Regions from separate parts of the Lysinibacillus sp. FSL W7-1291 genome, predicted to be linked through region 1. Evidence: riboswitches for the same ligand, from Rfam matches in the RefSeq annotation. Region 1 holds a riboswitch; the other holds the start of a gene.

What was found. Region 1 has a riboswitch for lysine ahead of NST76_RS10790 (transporter substrate-binding domain-containing protein). Riboswitches for the same ligand answer to the same signal wherever they lie in the genome.
Region 2: linked by a shared signal. The riboswitch ahead of NST76_RS01320 (amino acid permease) and the one ahead of NST76_RS10790 (transporter substrate-binding domain-containing protein) in region 1 are both predicted to bind lysine.

Annotation. Positions count from the first base shown of each region.
Region 1 is NZ_CP151994.1:2,202,101-2,210,151, forward strand. Features, by position in the region: gene NST76_RS10775 (HAMP domain-containing histidine kinase) at 1-749, shown strand, start outside; gene NST76_RS10780 (2-oxoglutarate dehydrogenase E1 component) at 982-3,807, shown strand; gene odhB (2-oxoglutarate dehydrogenase complex dihydrolipoyllysine-residue succinyltransferase) at 3,902-5,161, shown strand; lysine riboswitch at 5,504-5,690, shown strand; gene NST76_RS10790 (transporter substrate-binding domain-containing protein) at 5,809-6,666, shown strand; gene NST76_RS10795 (amino acid ABC transporter permease) at 6,837-7,562, shown strand; gene NST76_RS10800 (amino acid ABC transporter ATP-binding protein) at 7,575-8,051, shown strand, end outside.
Region 2 is NZ_CP151994.1:272,554-280,604, forward strand. Features, by position in the region: gene NST76_RS01305 (nitric oxide synthase oxygenase) at 1-309, shown strand, start outside; gene NST76_RS01310 (hypothetical protein) at 335-865, shown strand; gene NST76_RS01315 (MFS transporter) at 932-2,140, opposite strand; lysine riboswitch at 2,317-2,493, shown strand; gene NST76_RS01320 (amino acid permease) at 2,576-4,039, shown strand; gene NST76_RS01325 (Nramp family divalent metal transporter) at 4,258-5,547, opposite strand; gene NST76_RS01330 (response regulator transcription factor) at 5,756-6,451, shown strand; gene NST76_RS01335 (HAMP domain-containing sensor histidine kinase) at 6,441-7,736, shown strand; gene NST76_RS01340 (PepSY domain-containing protein) at 7,733-8,051, shown strand, end outside.

The DNA.
Region 1 (8,051 bases):
TAACCTATACATCACAGGATGAGATTGGTGATCTGTTAAAAATGTACAATGCGATGATGAATGAGCTGCAAATTTCCTTTACCCAGCAGCAACAATTTGTCGCAGATGCTTCCCATGAACTGCGAACACCGATTCAAGCCATTGAAGGGCATCTCTCCTTGTTAAAAAGATGGGGCAAAGATGATCCAGCCATTTTAGAAGAATCCATTGATACTTCACTAACGGAAATTGCTCGGATGCGTAAAATGATTGAGGAATTATTAGAGCTTGCACGACGCGAGGAAAAAGATGAGACAAGTGAGGCAAATGCACTAGTAGTAATAGAAGCCGTCATGGAGGAGCTACAGCTTGTCCATCCACAAGCACGAATATCGCTGTCGAAAAATGGCGAAATCGGTCCGTTATTTATTACCGAAAATGCACTAAGTCAAATCGTTCGTAATATAATAGAGAATGCAATTCGTTATTGTGAAAAAATTCCTGAGATTGAAATTTCTCTTACAACTGCTGGAAAAATTGCATGTTTAGAAATTGCTGATAATGGTATAGGAATAGCAGAAGAGAATATGCCGTTTATCTTTGATCGATTTTATCGAGTGGATGAAGCAAGAAATCGTCAAATTGGTGGAACTGGCTTAGGACTTAGCATTTCGAAGATGTTACTTGAAAAATACAATGCGACAGTAGAAGTCAAGAGTGAGGTTAATATTGGAACCGTTTTCTCGCTAAGAATACCGCTAAAATATTAAGAAAAATTCACGCTTTATTTCATTATTCTATCCTTTGCGAAAAAAATTGCTTAATTTGCTAAAAAGAGTTGTATTTTTTGTGAAGAGTAGTAAGATTGAGATGGAAAAAACGTTCTTTAAAATATGGAAAAGTAGTGTGAAACTTTCTTTTAAAGAACGGCTAAATATTATATAATTAATTGTAATTTAATTAATGGAACTGCCGAAAGGCAAAATTTGGAGGTCATTTTTCATGTCGAACAACGTTACAACTGTAAGTTCTCCATGGTCAGCTTTCTCTGGTCCTAACCTAGGATATGTGATGGAGCAATACGACTTATTCTTACAGTCTCCTGAAGAAGTAGAACCGGAGTTAGTTTCTTTATTCCAACAATTTGGTGCACCAGTAGTAGTAGAAGGTGAAGTAGCTGTAGTTAGTCATACAGCAGCGGCTCCTGCTGGCGATTACAAAAAAGTGTTAGCCGCTGTGAAATTAGCAGACGCAATCCGTTCACACGGTCATTTAGCGGCAGATATTTATCCTCTGAAAAACCGTGAACTACAAACAGCTCAAATTGAAGAAAGCGCGTTCAACTTAAGCGCTGCGGATTTAGCTGAAATTCCTGCAGCAATCTTCTTCAAAGATGTGCCAGCAAACGTGAAAAATGGTAAGGATGCAATCGACTATCTAAAAGCTGTTTATACAGATAAAGTGGCATTTGAATACGGTCACGTAGTAGCTACAGAAGAACGTGATTGGATTCAAGCGCAAATTGAATCAGGCTTATTTAAACAAGCATTATCTTCTGAAGAGAAGAAAGCCTTATTAGATCGTTTAACTCGCGTTGAAAATTTCGAAAAATTTATTCATAAAACTTTTGTAGGGCAAAAGCGTTTCTCTGGTGAGGGCTTAGATACGCAAATCGTTCTATTTGATGAAATCGTTAAAACAGCAGAAACCAAAAATGTAGAAAATGTACGTATTGGTATGGCACACCGTGGTCGTTTAAATGTTTTAACACACATCTTAAACAAACCTTATGACATGATGTTCTCTGACTTTGCACATGTTTCAAATGAGTTATTTATGCCTGAGCATGGCCGCCTTGAAATTACAAAAGGTTGGACAGGTGATGTGAAATACCATATGGGTGCTTCTTACAACCGTGAATCGGGTATGAATGTTAAATTGGCTTACAACCCATCTCACTTAGAAGTTGGCAATCCAGTTGTACTTGGAGCTACTCGTGCAACACAAGATGATACGTCTAAACCAGGCCAAGCGGTACACGACCGTACTAAAGGCTTAGGTATTTTAGTGCACGGTGATGCTGCATTCCCAGGCCAAGGGATTGTGACTGAGGTTTTAAACTTTGCTAAAACAGAAGGCTTTACAACAGGTGGTACAATCCACATTATCGCGAACAATATGATCGGTTTCACAACTGAGCATTATGATTCTCGTTCTTCTGTGTACTCTTCTGACCCAGCAAAAGGTTACGAGGTACCAGTAATCCATGTCAACGCAGATAGCCCAGAGGCAGTAGCGCAAGTGGGTCGTTTTGCTGCTAACTACCGTCAAAAATTCGGCAAAGATATTATTGTAGACTTAGTTGGTTACCGTCGCCATGGTCATAATGAAACAGATGACCCAACTGTGACAAACCCAGAAACATACAAATTGGTTTCTAAACATGAAACAGTGCGTGCTTTATATGGAGCACAATTAGTGGCTGAAGGTCTTCTATCTGCTGAAGATGTAGCTGCCTTAGATACAGCAATCTATGCAGAAATGCAAGCAGCCTATGACCATGTAAGAGAAATGGCAGATAAAGATGATCATCAGCATTTAGAAATGCCAGCAGAATTAAAAGTAGAGTTCCCACAAATTGATACAGCAGTTGGTGCGGAACGTTTAGAAAAAATCAATGAAGAGCTTTTAGTGTTTGAAGAAAACTTCGAGCCACAGAAAAAGCTTGGCAAAATTTTAGAAAAACGTCGTGATGCCTATGCATCAGCAAAAATTGACTGGGGCCATGCAGAAACGTTAGCATATGCGACAATTATCCAAGACGGCACACCAGTACGTTTTACAGGTCAAGATGCTCAACGTGGTACATTCTCTCAACGTCACTTAGTACTTCACGATAAAAACAATGGGAATGTCTTCACACCGCTTCATCATATTTCTGGTGCGAGTGCATCCTTCTCAGTACACAACTCTCCACTGACAGAAGCGGGAGTAGTAGGCTTTGAGTATGGTTACAACCTAGAAAATAGTCATGTTTTAACAGTGTGGGAAGCACAATTCGGTGACTTTGCGAACATGGCACAAGTGATGTTTGATAACTTTATTTCAGGGGCACGCTCTAAATGGGGCCAAAAATCTGGATTAGTGATCCTTTTACCACATGGTTATGAAGGTCAAGGTCCAGAGCACTCTTCAAGCCGTATGGAACGCTATTTACAAATGTCAGCTGAAAACAACTGGTTTGTAGCGAACTGTTCAAACGCAGGTAACTACTATCATTTATTACGCCGTCAAGCAGCGTTATTAGGTACAGAAGGGGTACGTCCACTTGTAGTCGTATCACCAAAATCACTATTACGTCACCCATTAGCTGCGGCGAATGCTGAACAATTAGCAAATGGTTCATTCCAAGAAGTGATTGAACAACCAGGTTTAGGCGCTAAACCAGAAGCTGTAGAGCGTATCGTTTTAGGAACTGGTAAAGTGATGATCGACTTAGCGGATCGCGTAAAAGACGGAGAAGGCTTCGATCATTTACACATTATTCGTGTAGAACAACTTTACCCATTCCCAAAAGAGCAAGTTGCTGGTATTATTGCTAAGTATCCAAATGTGAAAGAAATTGTTTGGGTACAAGAAGAACCTAAAAACCAAGGCTCATGGAATTATGCATTAGAAACATTATATGAACTTTCAGAAGGTAAAAAACTTCGCTATGTAGGTCGTCCTGCAATGAGCTCAACTTCTGAAGGGGATGCAGATTCTCATAAAGCAGCACAAGCAGCATTAATTGAAGCGGCAGTTGCTGAGCCAGTGAAGGTTAAATAATCACATATAAATTTTTGAAAAAACCGGGCTACTTGCCCTCAAGCAGTAGCCCTTTTATGTGCGTCATGCACGTTAATCAAAGGAGGAAATGAAAGTGGCTGAAATTAAAGTCCCTGAATTAGCAGAATCGATTACAGAAGGTAGTATCGCACAGTGGGTAAAAAAAGTGGGCGATCGCGTTGAAAAAGGTGAATTCATCGTTGAACTTGAAACAGATAAAGTAAACGCTGAAATCATTTCTGAAGAAGCAGGTGTATTAACACAAATTTTAGCTGAAGAAGGCGATACTGTACTAGTTGGTCAAGTTATCGCAGTAGTAGAAGCAGGCGAAGGCGCAGCACCTGCACCTGCAGCGGCTCCAGCTGAAGCAGCTCCGGCTCCAGCAGCGCCACAAGCAGCATCTGCACCAGTAGCAGCGGCTCCAGTTGTAGAAGAAACTTCTGGTGAGCGAGTAATCGCCTCTCCAGCAGCACGTCGTCTTGCTCGTGAAAAAGGTATCAACCTTGCAGCAGTATCTCCAGTAGATCCACAAGGACGTGTACGTGTACAAGATGTAGCAGCTCATGGTACAGCTCCAGCTGTAGCACCAGTAGCCGCACCTACATCAGTAGCAACTTCAGGTGGCCCAGTAGTATTTACACCAGCAGCTAATTCTGACCGTGTAACAGTTGAAAAAATGAGCCGTCGTCGCCAAACAATTGCTAAACGTTTATTAGAAGTGAAACAATCAACAGCAATGTTAACAACATTTAACGAAATTGACATGACAAATATCATGGCACTTCGTAAACGTAAACAAGAAGAGTTTGTAAAAGCAAACGACATCAAACTTGGTTTCATGTCATTCTTCACAAAAGCTGTTGTTGCGGCACTAAAAAAATACCCATACGTAAACGCTCAAATCTCTGGCGATGAAATTCATTTAAATAACTTCTTTGATATCGGTATTGCTGTATCAACTGAAGAAGGTTTAGTTGTACCAGTTGTACGCGATGCAAACAGCAAAAACTTTGCAGAAATCGAAAAAGATATCGCTAACTTAGCGACAAAAGCTCGTGATAAAAAATTAGGCTTAAATGACATGGCTGGTGGATCATTCACAATTACAAATGGTGGTGTATTCGGTTCATTAATGTCAACTCCTATTATGAACGGTACGCAAGCTGGTATTTTAGGTATGCACTCAATTGTTAACCGTCCAGTTGCAGTAAATGGTGAAGTTCAAATCCGTCCAATGATGTATGTAGCACTTTCTTACGATCACCGTATCATCGATGGAAAAGATTCTGTAGGATTCTTAAAAACAGTTAAAGAATTAATCGAAAATCCTGAAGATTTACTATTAAATTCATAATGCCATTCAACCCTGCGAACAATGTTCAGCAGGGTTTTTTTATGCATGACGAAAGATTTTGACCGATTCTATGTTTGAAAGAGTACTAATGTTATATCGTTTAGAGGAGCAAAAAAGACATAAACACAACTTTTCTCACATAGAGCACATACTCTATAATAAAAATTTGTTTTAATTTTCAGAAATATCGATAGAAGCTTAACGATTTAAAATGAATAGAGAACGAACAATATCCTAATATTGTCATTAGTCAGAAAAATGTTAAAACTGTCTTGACGAGTGTACTAGTTTTATAGTAGTATCTAAATATCAATTAAATAAACAAACCTCACTAACGTTTACCAGTGAGGTAGAGGCGCGGTATTTATTAGTTCATTGTTGAGTTCAAGCAAGCGAAGACGCAATGAAGAAGGAAATATCGCCGAAGTATAAAAGGAGCTCGTACTTTTATGCTGGGTCTGCAGTGAATAAGTGCAGGACTGTCCTAGTAAATGGATTTCCAGATTTACTAGGTTGTGCTATCTCGGAAAATGGAAATTATAGTGAGGATTTGGGCAACTGTCATACAAGGTAAGACCTAAGTTCAATATACTTAGGTCTTTTTTATTACAGTTGTCTTATTTTTTTACAGAAAAGGGGAGTTTTTTATGAAAAGAAAATGGTTGTTAGTAATGATCTCTATCATGACAGCAATTGTGCTAGCTGCATGTGGCACTAGCGACAAAAAGGATGGCGGTTCAGGTGATGCTGGTGCTGACAAGGAAGCAAGTGGCGGTGAATTCCGAATCGGAATGGAGGCTGGCTATCCACCATTTAACTGGACACAGCAAGGTGATGCTAATGGTGCAGTGAAAATTGCTGATAATGCAGAGTATGCAGGCGGCTACGATGTCCAAATGGCAAAAAAAATTGCTGAAGGCTTAGGCAAAGAGCTAGTCATTGTCAAAATGGAATGGGACGGATTAGTACCAGCGCTACAATCTAACAAAATTGATGCGATTATCGCGGGTATGTCACCAACTGAAGAGCGTAAGAAAACGATTGATTTTACAGAAAACTACTATACTTCTGATTTCGTTATGGTTATTAAGAAAGGTAGCAAGTATGAAAATGCAAAATCGATTCAAGATTTCTCTGGTGCTAAAATTACTTCACAATTAAATACATCGAACTACAACGTTATTGATCAAATTAACGGTGTAGAAAAACAAACAGCAATGGAAAGCTTCCCCGCAATGCGTGTTGCTTTAGAGGCTGGCAAAATTGATGGCTATGTAGCAGAACGTCCAGAAGGTATTTCCGCTGCTGCTGCCAACGATAAGTTCACATATGTCGCATTTGAAGAAGGCTTTGATACGGATCTTTCCAATACTTCGATTGCTGTAGGCTTACGTAAAGACGATGCAAACCGTGAAAAAATCAACGAAATCCTAAAAGGTATTTCGGAAGACGATCGTCAAGCGATTATGGAAGAAGCGATTTCTCAACAACCAGCAGCACAATAATGACAAGGCACGGGCTAGTTGCTGGTCCGTGCATGATCATTTCATCATTATCAAAATGAGAACCTCTCTACATAATGATAATGTCCTAGCGTAACAAATCATAGAATAGTAGAAATAGCTAGGACACGAAGGAAATAAGCAAGCAACATGACATTGTTAGGAGGAACATCATGAGTCTTGAATGGATACTTTCAATTATTGAAAACAACTGGCAAATGTTTTTACGAGGTGCGTATTATACGTTACTGATTTCGATTATTAGTACAATTATTGGTGCATTCATCGGATTTTTCATTGGAATTATGCATACGATTCCAGTTCGTAAAAAAGGTTTAAAATTTTATAGCTTAAAGCTTATTAATTTTATCCTGACATGCTATGTTGAATTTTTCCGTGGTACACCAATGATTGTACAGGCTATGGTAGTCTACTACGGACTAGATATCGCATTTGGTATCGATATGCATTTTATTACAGCAGGTATTTTAGTCGTTTCCCTTAACACAGGGGCCTATATGGCAGAAATTGTTCGAGGTGGTATTGTCTCGATTGATAATGGTCAATACGAGGCAGCGTCGGCAATTGGTATGAATCACTTCCAAATCATGCTGCATGTTGTTTTACCACAAGTAGCACGCAATGTCTTGCCGGCGACAGGTAACCAATTAATTATGAATATTAAGGATACAGCCGTATTAAATGTCATTGGGGTAACGGAATTATTCTTCCAAACAAAATCAATTTCAGGTAACAACTTCCGTTATTTTGAATCATTCTTTGTTGCATGTATTCTTTATTTTATCATGACATTTACCGCATCTCGCATCCTTCTCTATGTTGAAAAACGTCTAGATGGACCTGATGCCTATCAAAAAGAACAAAAAGAAGCTGTATAGGGGGACGCACAAATGGCAGTGATTAAGATTGAACATTTAAGTAAATCATTTGGACGTAACCAAGTGTTAAAAGATGTAAATTTCCAAGTAGAAAAAGGCGAAGTCGTTTGTTTAATTGGCTCTTCTGGTTCTGGTAAATCGACATTACTTCGTTGCATCAATTTATTAGAAACGCCAAGTGGTGGTCAAATTATTTATAAAGGGGAAGACATTTTAGATGATAAGCACAATATTCAAGAATATCGTACACATCTAGGAATGGTATTCCAGCAATTCAATTTATTTAACAATCACAATGTGTTAAACAATTGCACAGTGGGCCAAATCAAAGTATTGAAGCGATCAAAGAAAGAAGCAGAAGAAACGGCGCTTAAATATTTGAATATCGTTGGTATGGATCAATATGTGAACGCCAAGCCTCGTCAGCTTTCAGGGGGGCAAAAGCAGCGTGTGGCTATCGCTCGAGCATTGTCAATGAATCCAGATGTC
Region 2 (8,051 bases), 1.9 Mb from region 1:
ATTGCGGGGGTTTTTAATCTTGATACAACCAAGCAAGCTTCACTTTGGCGTGATCGTGCATTAGTGGAGCTTAATATTGCTGTCCTTCATTCTTTCAAAGAACAAGGCGTGAGCATTGTCGATCATCATACAGCTGCTCAGCAGTTTAAATTGTTTGAAGAAGCAGAGGAATCAGCAGGACGAGACGTTACAGGCAACTGGACATGGCTAATCCCACCACTTTCGCCCGCAACGACTCATATTTTCCATAAGCCGTATGTCAATATTTATCATACACCCAATTATTTTTATCAAAAACCATGCTATTAACTGATTGTGGAGAGGACGAAACGCTATGTTGAATGAGCAAATTCCGAGTATCCCGTGGTTACAATTGACGACACCTTATGGAAGAGGAACGGCTATCCCTCAGCTGATTGAACAGGAGCAATATATAGAGCTAGCTGAGTTAGTGGAGCATCAAGGTACACTATGGCAGGTCACACCATGGGCTTTGCTTGTCCTTCTAAAAAAGCTTGCTAGCAAAAATACGGGGGATGTCTCTGTACAAGAAGTAGAGCTTTATTTAGCTGTGGCACATGCAATTTCTGAAGATTATCTAGACCCATCCTATTCAGTTCAAACTATGCAGGAGCTGTTAGATGTCAAATATTTATGGATGGATCACGAAGAGAATGATGAGCTGGAATGGGAGGAGGAAACGCCAAAGGGTTATGAGCAGAAAGCTTTTGTAAGCTATTATTATTTTAGTTATATACTCTTACAAGAGGCTGTTCCTATTTTTGCAGCAGTTATAGCTCACAACAAAGAAACAGCGGACCGTCTTACTGAACTGCTAACCTTACTACAGCAATTGGACAAATAAAACGTCTATACCTATATAGAAGTAAAGCAGATGGGAAATATGAGCAGTTATCCCATCTGCTTTATTTTAATGGACATATTCGTCTTTAGAAGCTCTCATTGAGCAAAAGAAAAGAATGGTCGCCACAGCTACAAAGAGCCAACCAGCAATATTCCAGCCACCAAATAAATCATGTAAGTAGCCAAAAAGAATAGGGCCAATGGCGGCAAATAAATAACCTAATGATTGTGCAAAGCCTGATAAATCTGCTGCTTCAAATGCCGTGCGTGTACGAAGTGTAAAGAACATCATCGCTAAGGCAAATGAAGAACCTCCTGCTAAACCTAAAAGAATCATCCACAGTACCCCAAGACTTGTCCACTCCATGACAACTCCAGTAAAGCCTATTAAATAGAAGAATGTAAACATCACTACAAGAGGTCTTTGAGAAGCCATTTTACTTGCAATGATAGGCACAGCCAATGCCATTGGTACTTGTGAAAATTGCATGATAGAAAACATCCAACCAGCTTTGTCAGGAGCCAATCCCTGGGCGATGTAGATTTCGGGAATCCAAGCAGCAGTCGTATAAAATAATAAAGACTGTAATCCCATTGCACCTGTGACAGCCCAAGTAACAGGTGACTTCCATAAGGGTGTACTCGTCATTTTAGAGGTAGTGGCTGGCTCAGGTTTATTTGATTTCAATTGAGGTATCCAAATTAAAATCGTTACGACCACTAGTACAAGTGCAATGGACAGCGCTCCTTGCCAGCCAAATGATGAATTGGCTATAGGATAGCTAATACCTGCGCCAAGCCCAGCCGTTAAGTTCATCGACATAGTGAAAAATGCCATTAATAAACCAACATGGTATGGAAATTTTAATTTTAATAATCCTGGAATCAGCACATTTCCAAATGATATGGCTATGCCGATGAGTACAGTACCAAATACAAGTAACCCCGTTGTACCAAGGGAACGTAGAACAATCCCCAAGGCTAATAAAATAGTGGATAAAAATAGTGTTAGCTCAAGCCCTAGTTTGCGTGCTACAACGGGCGCAAATGGTGAGATGGTAGCAAAAGCGAGCAATGGAATCGTTGTTAGAAAGCCTGCAAGTACATTAGAAATACCAAGATCGTCACGGATAAATGATATAATAGGGCCAACAACAGTTAGTGGCATTCTTAATGTAGAGGCTATAAAGATAACTCCGAAGACTAAAAGTAAGGTTGTTCCCCTCCAGCTAATTTTTTTACTCGGAAAACTAGCGGAATGATCATTTGTAGTCAAAATAAATCCCCCTGTTCGTAACCGTTCTAATTGAACTACTATAACACTTTAACAAACTAATAAAAATAGTAGAAGATTCACAAAATACAGAACATTTATTGTTATATTGAAATGTCAAAGGTCTTATGCTAATATAATAAGCATCATAAATTTAATAATTATATGCCTCATGTTTGTATTGAGGTAGAGGTCGCGATATTTATAAGTATGCTAATGGAAATGACAAGCATTGATGAGATTAGCTGAAAGGGAATATTGCCGAAGTGTGAGGGGACTTGAAAACCTCATGCTGGGGCTGTCTCCGAAAGGAACAGAACTGTCACGTTTGCACAACGTGTTGAGCTATCATTTAGGAAAAACTGAGGATTAACTTAGCCATCACAGTGTATATGTGATGGCATTTTTTTGCCTCGTAAATAGGAAGGAAGCTATATCGTGAGTGAAATAAAAGTAAATCAGCTCGGACATAAAGCGCCAAAGCTGAAAAAAGAATTGAAAAGCCGTCATATCACAATGATTTCTTTAGGCGGTACAATTGGTACGGGACTATTTTTAGCCAGTGGTGGTGCCATTGCACAAGCTGGACCTGGTGGTGCATTGCTTGCCTACGCCCTAATCGGTATTATGGTGTACTTTTTAATGACAAGCTTAGGGGAAATGGCTGCCTATATGCCATCATCCGGTTCATTTAGTACGTATGCAACAAAATTTGTAGATCCAGCACTAGGCTTTGCATTAGGCTGGAACTATTGGTATAACTGGGCAATCACTATTGCAGCAGAAATTGCGGCAGTATCCTTAATTATGAAATATTGGTTCCCTGATAGTTCATCAGCCCTTTGGACAGTATTATTTATTGCTGTTGTACTGTCATTTAATTTACTTTCTGTAAAGAGCTATGGAGAAAGTGAATATTGGTTTGCGATGATTAAAGTAGTGACAGTCATTGTTTTTATTATTATCAGTTTATTAATGATTTTTGGTATTTTAGGTGGACAGGCACCTGTAGGCTTTACTAATTTCTTTATTAGTGATGGACCATTTCACGGTGGCTTCCTAGCTACATTTGGAATTTTCCTAGCAGCCGGATTTTCATTCCAAGGAACAGAGTTACTTGGGATTACAGCAGGTGAAACAGACGATCCAGGAAAAAATATTCCAAAGGCTGTTAAATCCGTATTCTGGCGTATTCTTTTGTTTTATATTTTAGCAATTGGTGCAATCGGAATGTTGATTCCATTTACAGATGAACGCTTATTATCAGAAGATATCGCAGTATCACCGTTTACATTAGTGTTTGACCGCTTAGGTATTGCCTTTGCAGCTTCGTTAATGAATGCCATTATTTTAACGGCTATGCTGTCAGCTGGAAATTCAGGGCTTTATGCATCATCACGTATGCTATGGCAATTAGCAGTGGATGGACATGCGCCTAAGTTCTTCACAAAGCTAAGTCGTCGAGGAATACCAATTTATGCGTTGATGGCAACATTAGCTGTAGGTTGCTTAGCTTTTTTAGCGTCTTTCTTTGGTGATGGCGTTGTTTATATTTGGCTGTTAAACGCCTCTGGTATGTCTGGTTTTATTGCATGGCTCGGCATTGCCTTTAGTCATTATCGCTTCCGTCGTGCATTTGAGGCACAGGGCCTAGATCCAAAGCTATTACCTTATAGAGCAAAATTGTACCCGTTTGGACCACTATTTGCCTTTACTGTTTGTATGATTGTGGTCATTGGGCAAAATTACACGGCCTTTACGGGAGACCAAATTGATTGGTATGGGATATTAGTTTCTTATGTTGGAATCCCACTATTTTTACTGTTATGGTTTGGCTACAAAATCAAGCACAAAACAAAAATGCTTTCACTTCAAGAATGTGATTTAAAAGTGGAAGATTAAATAGTAGGGCTGTTCTGTAAACTAATGAATGATTGGTTTATGGGACAGCTTTTTATGTCTTAATCGTCGTTAAAAATATCAAAAATAATATCATATATAGAGTAATATTAGTATTTACTAACTAGCCATTCGAAAGTCGATGTCTAATCAAATAAAAAACAGGTACCCATTCTTGAACTGCCCCGTAATAGTTAGAAATCAAACTTTTACGGGGCAGTTCATCTCGAGTACCTGATTTTTATTATCCAAATATTGTTTCCCACAGTAAGTAAATATTCAATGTCACAACGATAACAACAACAAACCAACCTAAAAACGTTGTAATACGGTGATTGACTAAACTGCCCATGATGTTTCGTTTGCTTGTAAACATCACAAGAGGGACAAGAGCAAATGCAAATACCGAAAGATAAAACGACCTGACTTAGAACGAGCGCATAGGTTGCATTCACGCCTGATGCAATAATGACTAGAGGCGGCACCATAGTAATCGCTCTACGTAAATAAAGTGGTATTTTTCTTTGAATGAATCCTTGCATGACTACATCACCTGCTAACGTCCCGACAGAGGAGCTAGCTAGCCCGGCAATAAGTAAACCAAGACCAAATGAAATAGCAGCCATGGGGCCGAGCGCATCTTTTAAGCCATTGTAGGCAACATCTAAATCTTCTACAACCACGCCTTGTGTGTGGAAGACTGCTGCAGCAATGATCAGCATGCTCATATTAATCGCTCCGGCAATAATCATAGCGATGATAATATCGATAAATTCAAAACGGAAAATACGTTTTTTTTCATTTTCATTCCGACCAACAATACGATTTTGCGTTAACGATGAATGTAAGTAAATAGCATGAGGCATGACAGTTGCTCCTAAAATACCTGTTGCTAATAATAGTGAATCTACACCTTCAAACTGTGGCGTGAACATGCCAATCGCTACATCGCCCCATTCTGGCTGTGCTAAAAATGTTTGGAAGGCAAATGCTAAGACAACAATTAACACCATGCCCGAAATACCGGCTTCAAAGGCTCTAAATCCTCTTCTTTGAAGTTCTAAAATAGCAAATGAACCAACTGCCGTAATTAATGCTGCGGGCAGCATAGGGATATTGAAGAGCAAGTAAAGCCCTAATGCTGCACCAATAAATTCAGCGAGATCTGTAGCAATGATGACCAATTCAGCCTGTATCCATAAAAAGATGGATGTTTTTTTAGAAAAATGCTCGCGTGCTACTTCAGGCAAGTTTTTACCTGTCGCAATTCCAAGCTTGGCAGATAAGGATTGAATTAACACGGCCATTAAATTAGAAAAGGCTATAACCCAAAGTAGCAGGTAGCCATATTGAGAGCCTGCTGTAATATTTGTAGCAAAATTACCAGGATCGATATAGGCGACGGCTGCAATAAATGCAGGTCCTAAAAATGGTAAAAAGCGTCGCCAACCTTTTATATCTCCATCTAAAACCGCCTCGGCAGACGATTTTGTGACTCGTTTGTAAACCATATTGTTCCCTCGTTTCAAAAAGTATCATTAACGAAATAAAGTTTCCTATAGGAAAATAAGATATTAGTATTCTAACGCTAGGAATCAAAAAAGTGAAGTGGTTTGCTTTAAGTTTCTATAAGTATGTGCCATTCTCATCATTTTCTAATTAGACTTTCACCACCAGCATCGTTTACGATGAAAAGAAAAGATGAAGGACGGATTCGACATGACCAATCGAATTTTAATTATAGAAGATGAAGAAAATATTGCGAGAGTGCTACAGCTTGAGCTTCAATTTGAAGGCTTTGAGGCGGAAATGGCTCATACAGGGACAGATGGTTTGCTTCGTTACCGTGAACAGCCATGGGATTTGATCCTACTTGATGTCATGCTGCCTGAGATGAGTGGCATTGATGTGCTAAAGCGGATTCGTGCAACGGAATCCCAGACACCTGTTATTATGCTTACTGCCAAAAGTGAGGTGGAGGATAAAGTAAAAGGATTGGATTTAGGAGCCAATGATTATGTGACAAAGCCGTTTGAAATTGAAGAATTGCTGGCGCGTATTCGCAATGCTTTACGATTTTCACAAAAGGCTAGTCCAAAACAAGTTGCCCTTGCATTTGGACACTTATCGATAAACGAGCAAACAAGAGAGGTCGTATATTTTAATAAAGATATTCAACTGACACCTCGTGAATATGATTTATTGTTCTATTTACTAAAGCATCCTAAACAAGTACTGACTAGGGAACAGCTACTAGAGGCTGTATGGGGCTATGACTATTATGGGGATACAAATGTTGTGGATGTCTATATTCGCTATGTACGACAAAAGCTTGAAGCTGCTAATGCAACGCCTATTATCCAAACAGTTCGTGGAGTTGGCTATGTGTTGAAGGAACATCGTGATGAGACTTAAAACAAAAATTCATCTACTTACAACATTGCTGATGCTAGTAATATTAGTGGCCACAAACAGTGGAATTTATTTATTGTATGAGAAATCTGCCTATGATACGGAATATCATCAGCTTCAAACACGTGCCAATGATTTAAGCTCCACATTCAGTCAGTTAAATGCTCAAACTAACCTACAGCAAGTATTAAGAGCCTATATGCCGACAGATGGTGCCGTCTACATTTATGATGGAGAGCGTTTAAAAACAAAGGTTCAGGCTACCCTTGACATGCCAGAAGGCCCTTCCATTACCTATACAATGCCTGCTATTTGGATAGACGGAACGGTTGTGGATATCACATTACAGCAATCCATGGAAGAAGTAGAACGGACATTAAGTTTGCTAAAGGTTATATTGATTATTGTATCTGTTATTGCAACGATTCCTATTTTCTTAGCAAGCCTAGTACTTGGGCGACTTATTTTATTACCGCTAGAACGTTTAAATGAGACTATGCGAAAAAGTGCATCGACAGGAAAATATGAAAAAATGGATATACCAGTAAAAGGTGGGGATGAGTTAACAAACATTAACCGTACTTTTAATATGATGATGGAAAAGCTTGAACAGCATTATCGAAAGCAAGAAGAATTTGTATCGAATGCTTCCCATGAATTGAAGACACCCATTACGGTTATTGAAAGCTATGCAAAATTACTGCTCAGAAGAGGTTTTGACAATCGGGAAGTTGCACAGGAATCATTACTAGCTATTGCCAATGAATCATCACGCATGCATGAAATGGTGCTGCAATTGCTAGAACTAGCTAAAAATAATGAGCATCTGGACATTCATTTTGAACAGCTAGAGCTCGCGCCGTTCTTGAATAAAGTGGCTTCCCAAATGCAGCATGCGTATCATCGAGCATTTATAGTTGATGTGAAGAAGCCAAGTTTTGTTTATAGTGATGAAAAAATATTAAAGCAACTACTCTTTATTTTGCTGGATAACGCTAGGAAATATAGTGAGGAGGAAGTGCATATTCTCGCAACAGAAACAGCTAATCATGTATGCATTACCATCCAAGATTTTGGTATTGGTATTCCAGCGGAGCATATTCCACATTTGTTTGAGCGATTTTATCGTGTAACAGGAGATCGTAACCGTAAGACAGGTGGTTCTGGGCTAGGACTTGCCATAGCGCATGGGCTTGCAGAACAATTGGGGATAATGATGGATGTAAAAAGTACAATTGGAGAAGGGTCAAGCTTTACCTTATGTATACCAAAGGAGGGACAACAATGAGAAAGTGGCTGTTGATAATTGTTGTGATTGTCCTTCTCGGTAGCGGAACGTTTTGGTTTATTCAAACGCGTTATTTTCAAGTCGAGCCTCTTAGCGAAGCGGAGGCCATTCGCCATGTTGAAACAATCTATAAAGGTCATGTTACTCAGGTGAAGAAACAAGGAAAAACCTATGAAATGCTCTTTACGCGAGATCATATCAAGTATGGAGCTGTGCTCGATGCTACGACACAACAGGTGACTGATTTAAAAATAAAAGAAGGACAAAGTAAATTACTGTTAACAGAAAAGCAAATCAGGCAGATGGTTAAACAGG